DNA from 2 places in the Chelatococcus sp. GCM10030263 genome. Region 2 is predicted to be linked to the other one. Evidence: predicted binding sites of a transcription regulator. Region 2 holds the regulator's gene; the other holds the start of a gene.
The links. The regulator HrcA, encoded in region 2, represses chaperone genes, less so after heat shock. The targets are predictions, from matches to a motif close to GTTAGCACTCNCNNNNNGNGAGTGCTAAC.
Positions count from the first base shown of each region.

Region 1: groES (co-chaperone GroES) is a predicted target of HrcA. The motif match lies at 1,574-1,602, and genes of this name have one in related genera.

Region 1 covers NZ_JBHTDB010000016.1:35,003-40,510, forward strand. The annotation lists gene ACFQU1_RS22520 (LacI family DNA-binding transcriptional regulator) at 1-153, opposite strand, end outside; gene ACFQU1_RS22525 (VOC family protein) at 390-809, shown strand; gene ACFQU1_RS22530 (DUF1428 domain-containing protein) at 1,086-1,439, opposite strand; gene groES (co-chaperone GroES) at 1,718-2,032, shown strand; gene groL (chaperonin GroEL) at 2,084-3,712, shown strand; partial or broken gene ACFQU1_RS22545 (glycosyltransferase family 4 protein) at 3,862-4,961, shown strand; gene ftsH (ATP-dependent zinc metalloprotease FtsH) at 5,103-5,508, shown strand, end outside.
Region 2 covers NZ_JBHTDB010000002.1:990,320-995,827, forward strand. The annotation lists gene hemW (radical SAM family heme chaperone HemW) at 1-363, opposite strand, end outside; gene rdgB (RdgB/HAM1 family non-canonical purine NTP pyrophosphatase) at 402-1,025, opposite strand; gene rph (ribonuclease PH) at 1,037-1,750, opposite strand; gene hrcA (heat-inducible transcriptional repressor HrcA) at 1,942-3,048, shown strand; gene ACFQU1_RS04555 (GNAT family N-acetyltransferase) at 3,056-3,547, opposite strand; gene ACFQU1_RS04560 (GNAT family N-acetyltransferase) at 3,549-4,091, opposite strand; gene lepA (translation elongation factor 4) at 4,286-5,508, shown strand, end outside.

The DNA.
Region 1 (5,508 bases), on a different contig from region 2:
AAGATTGCCGGCGATGAGATTGGGCACATAGCCCAGCTTGGCGGCAGCCGCGAAGACCTTTTCCCGCGTATCGGAGCGCACCTTTCCCGGCTGCTGAAAGGCGTTGGACACCGTCATCAGCGATACGCCCGCCTCGCGCGCGACGTCCTGCATGCGGATGAAGGGCATCCTGTCCCTGTGCCGTTCGTTCATCGGTTCACAAGCGGGCTCTGCGGGATTCCATGCGATCTCTCATACAAGCCCGGGGTCTTTGCGTCACTGCGATCGCCAATCGCGTCGTGGGGGAGGGCAGGATAAAACTGCGCCGGTAGTGTCGGCACCAGGGAGCCTGCTGCGTCCTTGGGCCATCGGTAATGCCCGAGACGCCAAGCGACAAGGAGCTATCGCATATGACCGCCACGAATGAGACGCAGCCTGCCACCATGCCCGTGAAGGGTGGGGTCGTCGCCTATCTTCAGGTCGACGGAGCCATGAAGGCGGCAGAGTTCTACCAGCGCGCTTTCGGAGCTGAGCTCGCCATCGCGCATCCGGTGGACGACAAGGGCCGGACAATGCACGTCCATCTCTATGTCAACGGCAGTTCGGTGATGCTCAGCGACTCCTATCCCGAATACGGCCACCCTTACGAGAAAGCGCAGGGCTTCAGCTTGCTGCTGCCGGTCGAGGATATCGATAGCTGGTGGACGCGGGCGGTAGAGGCCGGCTGCGAGGTCGTCATGCCGGTCGAGGTGATGTTCTGGGGCGATCGCTACGGTCAGCTTCGCGACCCCTTCGGCGTGCTCTGGGCCATGAACGCCCCGAACCGTTGAGGGGCGAGAGCTCCGCTCTCGGAGCAATTCGGTACGCCGGGTCGGCGATTTTGCCGGGCTCTCGATCATCTCTCCCGAGAGACAGAGCCGTCGAGTAGGATTGGCAGACGCGGGTTACCTCTCCCCGCGTGCGGGGAGAGGTCGGCCGCGAAGCGGTCGGGTGAGGGGGAATTTTGCCATCGAAAGATCACCCCCTTACCCTGGCCCTCTCTCCGCATGCTGCGGAAGGGACGACAGCCGCATAGGTGATCCCCACCGCAAGGGTAAGTCGCCGGCCTACATCTCCAGGAAGGCCTCAAAGCCGCCGTAGATCATGCGCTTGCCGTCGAAGGGCATGTTGTCCATCTCGCCCTTCAGCCGCGGGTCGGCCATCACCTTGGCAAGGATCGCATCCCGCTCGGCGCGGGAGGGGTAGACGATCCAGGAGAAGGCGACGGTCTCGTCATCCGTGGCCTGCACGGACCGCGGAAAGGACGTGACCTCGCCATAGGGCACGTCGTCGCCGAGGCACTCCACATAGGCGAGCGCGCCGTGCTCCTTCCAGACCTCCCCGGCCGTGCGGGCGAGCGCCTTGTAGGCCTCGATTTTGTCCTTCGGAACCGGGACTATGAAACCGTCCACATAGGCCATTTCGACATCTCCTCTCATCGGAACTGCCGAAGGACGATCGCCGCTTCGCCGATCCGACAGGCTGGCGGCATTTTTCTTCCTCCAGCGGATTTTGTCGACCCCACTGACGCTTCGCGGCACCCGCTCCGCGGCCGCTTGGCACTCTCGGCATTCGAGTGCCAATTTTTTCGCATGGACCTCTTGAACGGCCGAATTTCGCTCCCTAGCTGGATGGCGCCCAGGTCAGCTGAAGCTCTCCAGGGCTCATGGCATCATCGTTCGCAACGTGGAGGATTGGCATGCACTTCCGCCCTCTGCACGACCGTGTCGTCGTGCGCCGTGTTGACGCCGAGGAGAAGACGGCCGGCGGCATCATCATTCCCGACACGGCCAAGGAGAAGCCCCAGGAAGGCGAAGTCGTCGCCGTTGGTCCGGGCATTCGCAACGAGAAGGGTGAACTCGTGGCGATCGATCTGAAACCCGGTGACCGCGTCCTGTTCGGCAAATGGTCCGGCACCGAAGTTAAGATCGACGGGGAAGACCTGCTGATCATGAAGGAAACGGACATCCTCGGCGTGATCGAGCGGACCACGACCGCCAGGAAGGCGGCCTGACCGCCACCCTTGTTCTGAACCATTGGAAGCCAAGGAAGGAGGTTGACGATCATGGCTGCCAAGGAAGTGAAATTTTCATCGGACGCCCGCGAGAAGATGCTGCGCGGCGTCGACACGCTGGCCAATGCGGTGAAGGTGACGCTCGGCCCGAAGGGTCGTAACGTCGTCATCGAGAAGTCCTTCGGCGCGCCGCGCATCACCAAGGATGGCGTGACGGTCGCCAAGGAGATCGAGCTCGACGACAAGTTCGAGAATGTGGTCGCCCAGATGGTGCGCGAGGTGGCCTCCAAGACCAACGATCTCGCCGGTGACGGCACGACGACCGCGACGGTGCTCGCCCAGGCCATTGTGAAGGAAGGCGCCAAGGCGGTGGCGGCCGGCATGAATCCGATGGACCTGAAGCGCGGCATCGATCTTGCCGTCGAGGCGGTCGTTGCGGACCTGAAGAGCCGCGCCCGCAAGGTGACCAGGAACGACGAGATCGCCCAGGTCGGCACGATCTCCGCCAATGGCGATACCGAAATCGGCAGGTTCCTGGCCGAGGCCATGGAGAAGGTCGGCAATGAGGGCGTGATCACGGTCGAGGAGGCCAAGGGCCTGGAGACCGAGCTCGAAGTGGTCGAAGGCATGCAGTTCGACCGCGGCTATGTCTCACCTTATTTCGTCACCAATGCCGAGAAGATGCGGGTGGAGCTGGATGATCCCTATATCCTGATCCACGAGAAGAAGCTCTCCGGCCTGCAGGCCATGCTGCCGCTGCTCGAAGCCGTCGTGCAGTCCGGCCGTCCGCTCCTTATCATCGCCGAGGATGTGGAAGGCGAGGCGCTCGCCACGCTCGTCGTCAACAAGCTGCGCGGCGGCCTGAAAGTCGCGGCCGTGAAGGCGCCCGGCTTCGGTGACCGGCGCAAGGCCATGCTCCAGGATATCGCCATCCTCACCGGCGGCACGGCGATCTCCGAAGATCTCGGCATCAAGCTCGAGAATGTCACGCTCGACATGCTCGGCCGCGCCAAGAAGGTGGTGATCGAGAAGGAGAACACCACCATCGTCGATGGTGCCGGCGCCAAGGCCGATATCGACGCGCGCGTCGCCCAGATCCGCGCCCAGATCGAGGAGACGACCTCCGATTATGACCGCGAGAAGCTGCAGGAGCGGCTGGCGAAGCTCGCGGGCGGCGTCGCGGTGATCCGCGTCGGCGGTGCGACCGAGGTCGAGGTGAAGGAGAAGAAGGACCGCGTGGACGATGCCATGCACGCGACCCGCGCGGCCGTCGAGGAAGGCATCCTGCCGGGCGGCGGGGTGGCGCTGCTGCGCGCGCTAAAGGCGCTCGACAGCATCGAGCCCGCCAATGACGACCAGAAGGCCGGCATCGACATCGTCCGTCGCGCCATCCAGGTGCCGGCGCGCCAGATCGCCATCAATGCGGGCGAGGACGGCTCGCTCATCGTCGGCAAGCTCCTGGAGAAGGACGACGCCAACTGGGGCTACAACGCTGCGACGGGCACCTATGAGGACCTCGTCAGCGCCGGCGTGATCGATCCGGCCAAGGTTGTGCGCACCGCCTTGCAGGATGCGGCCTCGGTCGCCGCCCTCCTGATCACCACCGAAGCCCTCGTCGCCGAGAAGCCGAAGAAGGAAGCTGCCCCGGCGGCGCCGGCCGGCGCCGGCATGGACTTCTGAGTTCGAGCCGAGGCCCGGGAGATTTCGCCCGGGCCTCTTTGTTCGGGTCGTTATCGATCTGCCGCTCTCCGGAGCGGCCCGCCGCGCGGCGCCGCGGCCCCGCGCGCAATCCGTTGCCGATCTCTGCTCCCATCGACGAGGTCAAGCCGATGAAGATTGCCCAGATCGCCCCGCTTGCCGAACGGGTTCCGCCAAAGTTCTACGGCGGAACGGAACGGAACGGATCGTCTCTTATCTGACGGAAGAACTCGTTCGGCAGGGTCACGACGTCACCTTGTTCGCCAGCGGCGATTCGAAGACGGCCGCCAAGCTCGTGCGCTGCTCCGATATCGCGCTTCGCCTCAACCCGGCGGTCAAGGATCCGATCCCCTATCACATGATCATGCTCGATGAGGTGATGCAGCGCGCCGATGACTTCGACGTGCTGCACTTCCACATCGATCTGTTGCATTTCCCCCTGATCCGCGGCTTCGCCGACCGGACCGTCACCACCTTGCACGGCCGGCTCGACCTTCCGGATCTCATGCCCTTCTATTCCGTCTTTCCCGATTATCCGCTGGTGTCGATCTCCGACGACCAGCGCCGTCCCATGCCGCGGGTCCATTGGGCGGGCACGGTCCACCACGGACTGCCGGCTGATCTTCTGCCGTTCACGGCAAAGCCCGATGGCGACTATCTCGCCTTCCTCGGCCGGATCTCGCCGGAGAAGCGGCCCGACCGCGCCATCGAGATCGCCGCCCGGGCCGGCATGCCGCTCAAGATCGCCGCCAAGGTCGACAAGGCCGACCAGGCCTATTGGGACAGTGTGATCGCGCCTATGGTCGAGGCGCATTCCCATGTGGAGTTCATCGGCGAAATCGACGAGCGCGAGAAGGATGCCTTCCTCGGCAATGCGCGCGCTCTCCTTTCCCCGATCGATTGGCCGGAGCCCTTCGGCCTCGTGATGATCGAGGCGATGGCCTGCGGCACGCCGGTCGTCGCCTTCCGCTGCGGGTCGGTGCCCGAAGTCGTGGACGATGGGATCTCGGGTTTCATCGTCGACAGCATCGACGAAGCGGTCGCGGCCGTCCGCGCCACAAGCGAGCTCGACCGCGCGGATGTGCGCGCCACCTTCGAGGAGCGCTTCACGGTGGAGCGCATGGCGGCCGACTATCTCGCCATCTATCGCGGGCTGCCCGGCGCGCGCACCAAGGCGGCGCGCCTGCGGCGCGTCGTCGGCGAGGACTTCGGGCTGCAGGTGGTCGCCTGACCATAGGCGCCGGCTGCAGCCGGCCGGCGCCGCTCGCGGCCGGCCTTGGTTTCGGCGCGGGGTACTCCACATCAGCTTGGTGGGCATTGCGCCGGTTGGCAGCCGCGGCGATGGACGAGCGCACGGCTTGTGGAGGAGGCCATGGACAAACGGACCCATTTCCACGTCTGGTACTGGATCGCGGCCTTCGTTGGCGTCCTCCTCCTGCAATATGTCCTGGTGACCGCGCGGCAGGTGGCGCCGATCCCATACAGCGACTTCGAGCGATATCTGCGTGAGGGCAAGGTCGCGGAGGTCGCCGTTTCCGACAATTTCATCCAGGGCACCTTCAAGGCGCCGCCGCCCGTGCCCGGCGGCCAAACCCAGTTCGTCACGACGCGCGTCGACCCGAACTTCGCCAACGAGCTGCAGCAGTATGGCGTGCGCTTCTCCGGCCAGGTGGAGAGCACCTTCCTGCGCGATCTCCTCTCCTGGGTGATCCCCGTGGCGCTGTTCTTCGGCGTCTGGATGTTCCTCTTGCGGCGAATGGGCGGCGGCATCGGCGGCG
Region 2 (5,508 bases):
GATGCCGGCGGCCCGATAACCGCGGAAGCGCTCTGCTTCGACGCTCGTCGGGTTGGCCTCGAGCGTCACCTCGACATCCGCGGCGACGCTCCAATGCCGGCCGATTGCCTCGAGGATCGCCCCGACGGTCGCGGGCTTCATCAGCGAGGGGGTGCCGCCGCCGAAGAAGATGGAGGTGACCTGCCGCTTCCCGGTCATTTCGGCGCGATGCGCGATCTCGGCGGCAAAGGCGGCGACAAAGCGGGCCTCGTCCACCGGCGTATGGCGGACATGGCTGTTGAAGTCGCAATAGGGGCATTTGGAGGCGCAGAACGGCCAGTGCACGTAAACACCGAAGCCGGCGTCTGCTGTCGGATGGTTCATGCACTTCGTTTGCCGCGAAGCGAGGCGCGGCGCAAGCCTCAGCCGCGCCGCAGGCACTGGGCGGCGAGCGCCGCGAAGGCACGCGCCCGGTGGGAGAGGGGGGTGTCGGTGAGGCCGTGCTTTTCCTCGCTCGGCATCTCGCCGAAGGTGCGGTCGTGCCCGTCGGGCTGGAAGATCGGGTCGTAGCCGAAGCCGAGGCTGCCGCGCGGCGGCACGAGCCGGCCGAAGACGCGGCCCTCGAACAGCTCCTCGTGCCCGTCCGGCCAGGCAACCACGAGAGCGGAGACGAAATGCGCGCGCCGGTCGGCCTCCGTTATGCCGCGCCGGTCGAGCTCGCCCGCGATCCGCGCCATGGCCCCCGAAAAGTTTTTCGTCGGCCCGGCCCAACGGGCGGAAAAGATGCCGGGCGCGCCGTCGAGCGCATGGACGCAGAGCCCCGAATCGTCGGCGAAGGCCGGCAAGCCGGTCGCCTCGGCCGCCGCCCGCGCCTTGATCGCGGCATTCTCGGCGAAAGTCGTGCCGGTTTCCTCCGGCTCGGGCAGTCCGAGTTCGCCGGCCGATCTGGCCTCGATGCCGAAGGGCGCGAGGAGCTCGCGCATCTCGCGGAGCTTGCCGGGATTATGCGTGGCGATGACGAGCGGCGAGGTGATAGGGCGGCTCATGGTCGATCGCCTCACATCACCGCCATCTTCTGCAGATCGACCAGCTTCGTCACGCCGGTTTTCGCAAGCTTGAGCAGGGCAAGGAGTTCCTCCTCCGAGAAGGGTTTGCCTTCCGCCGTGCCTTGTACCTCCACGAGCCCACCCGAGCCGGTGACCACGAAATTCGCATCGGTCTCCGCCGCCGAGTCCTCCGGATAATCGAGGTCGAGCACCGGCGTGCCCTGGTAGATGCCGCAGGAGATGGCGGCGACGTGGTCCTTCAGCGGATTGCTTGTGATGATCGAGCGGGCGCGCATCCAGGCGATGCAGTCGTGCAGCGCAACCCAGGCCCCGGTGATCGCGGCGGTGCGCGTGCCGCCATCCGCCTGCAACACGTCGCAATCGACGGTGATCTGCCGCTCGCCGAGCATCCCGAGGTCGACCACCGCCCGGAGCGATCGGCCGATGAGCCGCTGGATCTCCTGCGTGCGGCCGGAAGGCTTGCCGGCTGTCACTTCGCGCCGGGTCCGTTCCAGGGTGGCACGCGGCAGCATGGCATATTCCGCCGTCACCCAGCCCTTGCCGGTGCCGCGCAGCCAGGCGGGCGGCCGGTCTTCGAGCGAGGCGGTGCACAACACCTGCGTATCGCCGAATTTGACGAGGCAGGAGCCCTCGGCATAGCGCGCGACGGCCCGCTCCAGGGTGACCTTGCGCATCTCGTCGGGCGCGCGTTTGGAGGGCCGCATGCATTCTTCTCCCACTGGTGGGCGGGCAACGCCCGCCGGTTCCTGCTTCTAGAAGCAAGGCCTCTTTGGTGCAAGGTGAGGCGCCCTGCGTGGATAGAAGGACGGAAGTGCTTGTGTTCGCGCTCTCAGCGTCCACATAATCTAGGCGGTAGACGGGCTCGGCCCGTCGTCAATGGAAGGTCAGGATGCCCATGAGCGCACCGATCAGCCCGCCTCTGACGAATGCGGAGGCCGAAGGCAAGGGCGTGCTCGTCGACATCAACGAGCGCTCCCGCGAGATTTTCAAGCAGATCGTCGAAAGCTATCTCGCCACGGGCGAGCCGGTCGGCTCGCGCAACCTCTCGCGCATCATCCCCATGACGCTGTCACCGGCCTCGGTGCGCAATGTCATGGCGGATCTGGAGCAGGCGGGCCTCATCTACTCGCCGCATACGAGCGCCGGGCGCCTGCCGACGGAGCGCGGCCTGCGCTTCTTCGTCGATGCGCTGCTTGAAATTGGCGATCTCGCGGCGGACGATCGCGCCAGCATCGAGGCGCAGCTCAAGGCCCATGGCGGCGAGCATTCCCTCGACGCGGCACTTGCCCAGACCATGTCGGCGCTCTCTGGCCTCTCGCGCGGCGCCGGCGTCGTCGTCACGACGAAGAAGGACGCACGCCTCAAACATATCGAGTTCGTGCGGCTCGATCCGTCCAAGGCGCTCGTCGTGATGGTGGCGGAAGACGGCTCGGTGGAGAACCGTGTGCTCGATCTACCGGCCGGCCTGCCGACTGCAGCGCTCACCGAGGCCGGCAATTTTCTCAACGCCCGCATCCGCGGCCAGACGCTGGCCGAGGCCAAGCTCGAGATCCAGACGGTGCGCGAGGCGATGGAGCGCGAGCTCGACGCCATTACCGCCCGGCTGATCGAGGCGGGGCTCGCGACCACCGTCGGCCCCGCGGAGAGCCGGCAGCTCATCGTCCGCGGCCAGGCCAATCTGCTGGAGGACCTGAAGGCCGTCGAGGACCTCGAACGCATCCGCCTGTTGTTCGATGACCTGGAGACGCAGAAGGACGTCATCGATCTCCTCTCCCGCGCCGAGGAGGGGGAGGGCGTGCGCATCTATATCGGCTCGGAGAACAAGCTGTTCTCGCTCTCCGGTTCCTCGATGATCGCCGCCCCGTTCCGCGACGGCTCGCAGCGCATCGTCGGCGTCGTCGGCGTGATCGGCCCGACGCGGCTGAACTACGCGCGCATCGTGCCGATGGTCGACTACACGGCGAAGCTCGTCTCCTCGATTCTGGAAAAGCGCCGCAGCTGAGCGCGCCTCACAGGATCTTCTGCATCAGGACGAGGTCGAGCCAGCGGCCGAATTTGGTGCCGACCTCGCGCATATGGCCGACCGTTTCAAAGCCGAAATGTTCGTGCAGGCGGATGGACGGGGCATTGCCCGCCTCGATGCCGGCGACCATGACATGCTTGCCGAGATCGCGCGCCGCATCGATCAGCGGCGGCATCAGCGATTTGGCGATGCCGCGGCCGCGCTGGTCGGCGGCGACATAGACCGAGTGTTCGACCGTGTGGCGGTAACCCTCGAAGAGGCGAAAGTCGCCGAAGGAGGCATAGCCGACGACGCGCCCCTCCGCCTCCGCGACCAGGAAGGGATAGCCCTTGGCGCGACGGTCGGCGAGTATCGCGCGCCGGCTTTCGAGATCGGCCGGCGTTTCGTTCCAGATTGCCGTCGTGGTGAGGACGGCGTCGTTGTAGATGGCGAGGATATCGCCGAGATCGGCTTCCGTCGCCACGCGGATCGCAACCATTCTAGACTTTCTTGTAATAAAGGCTCGTCGGTGCAAGCCGGCCGTTGGGCGTCAGCGAATGATCGGGAATTTCGCCCACTTTTGTCCAGCCGCAGCGGCGATAAAGCCGCTCGCCGTCGCTGCCGCTCTGGGTGTCGAGCATGAGAAGGCTGCGGCCTGCGTCGCGCGCTGCCGCCTCTGCCGCCGCCAGGAGCCGCGCGCCGAGGCCCCGCCGGCGATAGGCGGAATGGACGAGCATCTTGCCGATCTCCGCCCGGTGCGGCGCATTGGGCTGCGGCGCGAAGCTGACGATGACCGTGCCGACGAGCTGCGCCCCATCCGCCGCCACGATCAGGATCCGCTCGCCGGCGGCGATGCCCGGCAGCTGCCCGCGCCAGAAGCGCCGGGCCTCCTCCGCCGTGAAGCCCGCGAGGAAATTGACGGAGGCGCCATGCGCCACCGCATTGACGAGAATGTCGGCGAGCTGATCGAGCGCCGCCTCGGCTTCGGCGGCGGTGAGCGTTGCGATTGTGATGGGCTGGGTCGTCATGGGCTGGGTCGTCATGGGCTCGGTCGTTTTGGGTCGTTTATCGCCTTCGGCACGTAGAGTTCGCGACTCTGTCCCCGCATGGTGCGCGAGAGGCGCGCTCCAGCCGAGCCCAAAGTTGCGGCAGCGGGGCCGGCGCCGCACGAGCGCTCACGGAGACTTTCCAGCGCCAGCCGCTTGGCGCGGCGCCTCGGCGCTGCTATCTCCCGCGCATGAGCGAGCAACCCATCGACCACATCCGCAACTTTTCCATCGTCGCCCATATCGACCATGGCAAGTCGACGCTTGCCGACCGTCTCATCCAGACGACGGGGGCGCTGACGGACCGCGAGATGACCGAGCAGGTGCTCGACTCGATGGATATCGAGCGCGAGCGCGGCATCACCATCAAGGCCCAGACCGTGCGGCTGGAATATCCGGCCAAGGACGGCAAGACCTATATCCTGAACCTCATGGACACGCCCGGGCATGTGGACTTCGCCTATGAGGTCTCGCGCTCGCTCGCGGCCTGCGAGGGCTCGCTGCTCGTGGTCGATGCCTCGCAAGGGGTGGAGGCGCAGACGCTCGCCAATGTCTATCAGGCGATCGACGCCGGCCACGAGATCGTGCCGGTCTTGAACAAGATCGACCTGCCCGCCGCCGAGCCCGACCGCGTGAAGGAGCAGATCGAGGAGGTCATCGGCCTCGATGCCTCCGACGCCATCCCGATCTCGGCCAAGACAGGCCTCGGCATCGCGGACGTGCTCGAGGCGATCGTCACGCGCCTGCCGCCGCCGAAAGGCGACCGCAACGCGCCGCTCAAGGCGCTGCTCGTCGATTCCTGGTACGACGCCTATCTCGGCGTCGTCGTGCTCGTGCGCATCGTCGACGGCGTGCTGAAGAAGGGCATGTCCATCACGATGATGGGCACCGACGCCACCCACGGCGTCGACAAGATCGGCGTATTCCGCCCGAAGATGGTGGATGTGGCCGAGCTCGGCCCCGGCGAGGTCGGCTTCCTCACGGGCTCCATCAAGGAGGTGGCCGACACCGCCGTCGGCGACACCATCACCGAGGCGAAGCGCCCGACCGCCGCGGCGCTGCCCGGCTTCAAGCCCGTGCAGCCGGTGGTGTTCTGCGGGCTCTTTCCCGTCGATGCCGCCGATTTCGAGGCGCTGCGCGCCGCCATGGGGAGGCTCCGGCTCAACGACGCGAGCTTTTCCTACGAGATGGAAACGTCCGCTGCGCTCGGCTTCGGCTTCCGCTGCGGGTTTCTCGGACTGCTCCATCTCGAGATCATCCAGGAACGGCTGGAGCGCGAGTTCAACCTCGATCTCATCTCCACCGCGCCCTCGGTCATCTACCGCCTGAAGATGGCCGACGGCTCGAACATGGAACTGCACAACCCGGCCGACATGCCGGATGTGATGAAGATCGACGAGATCGAGGAGCCCTG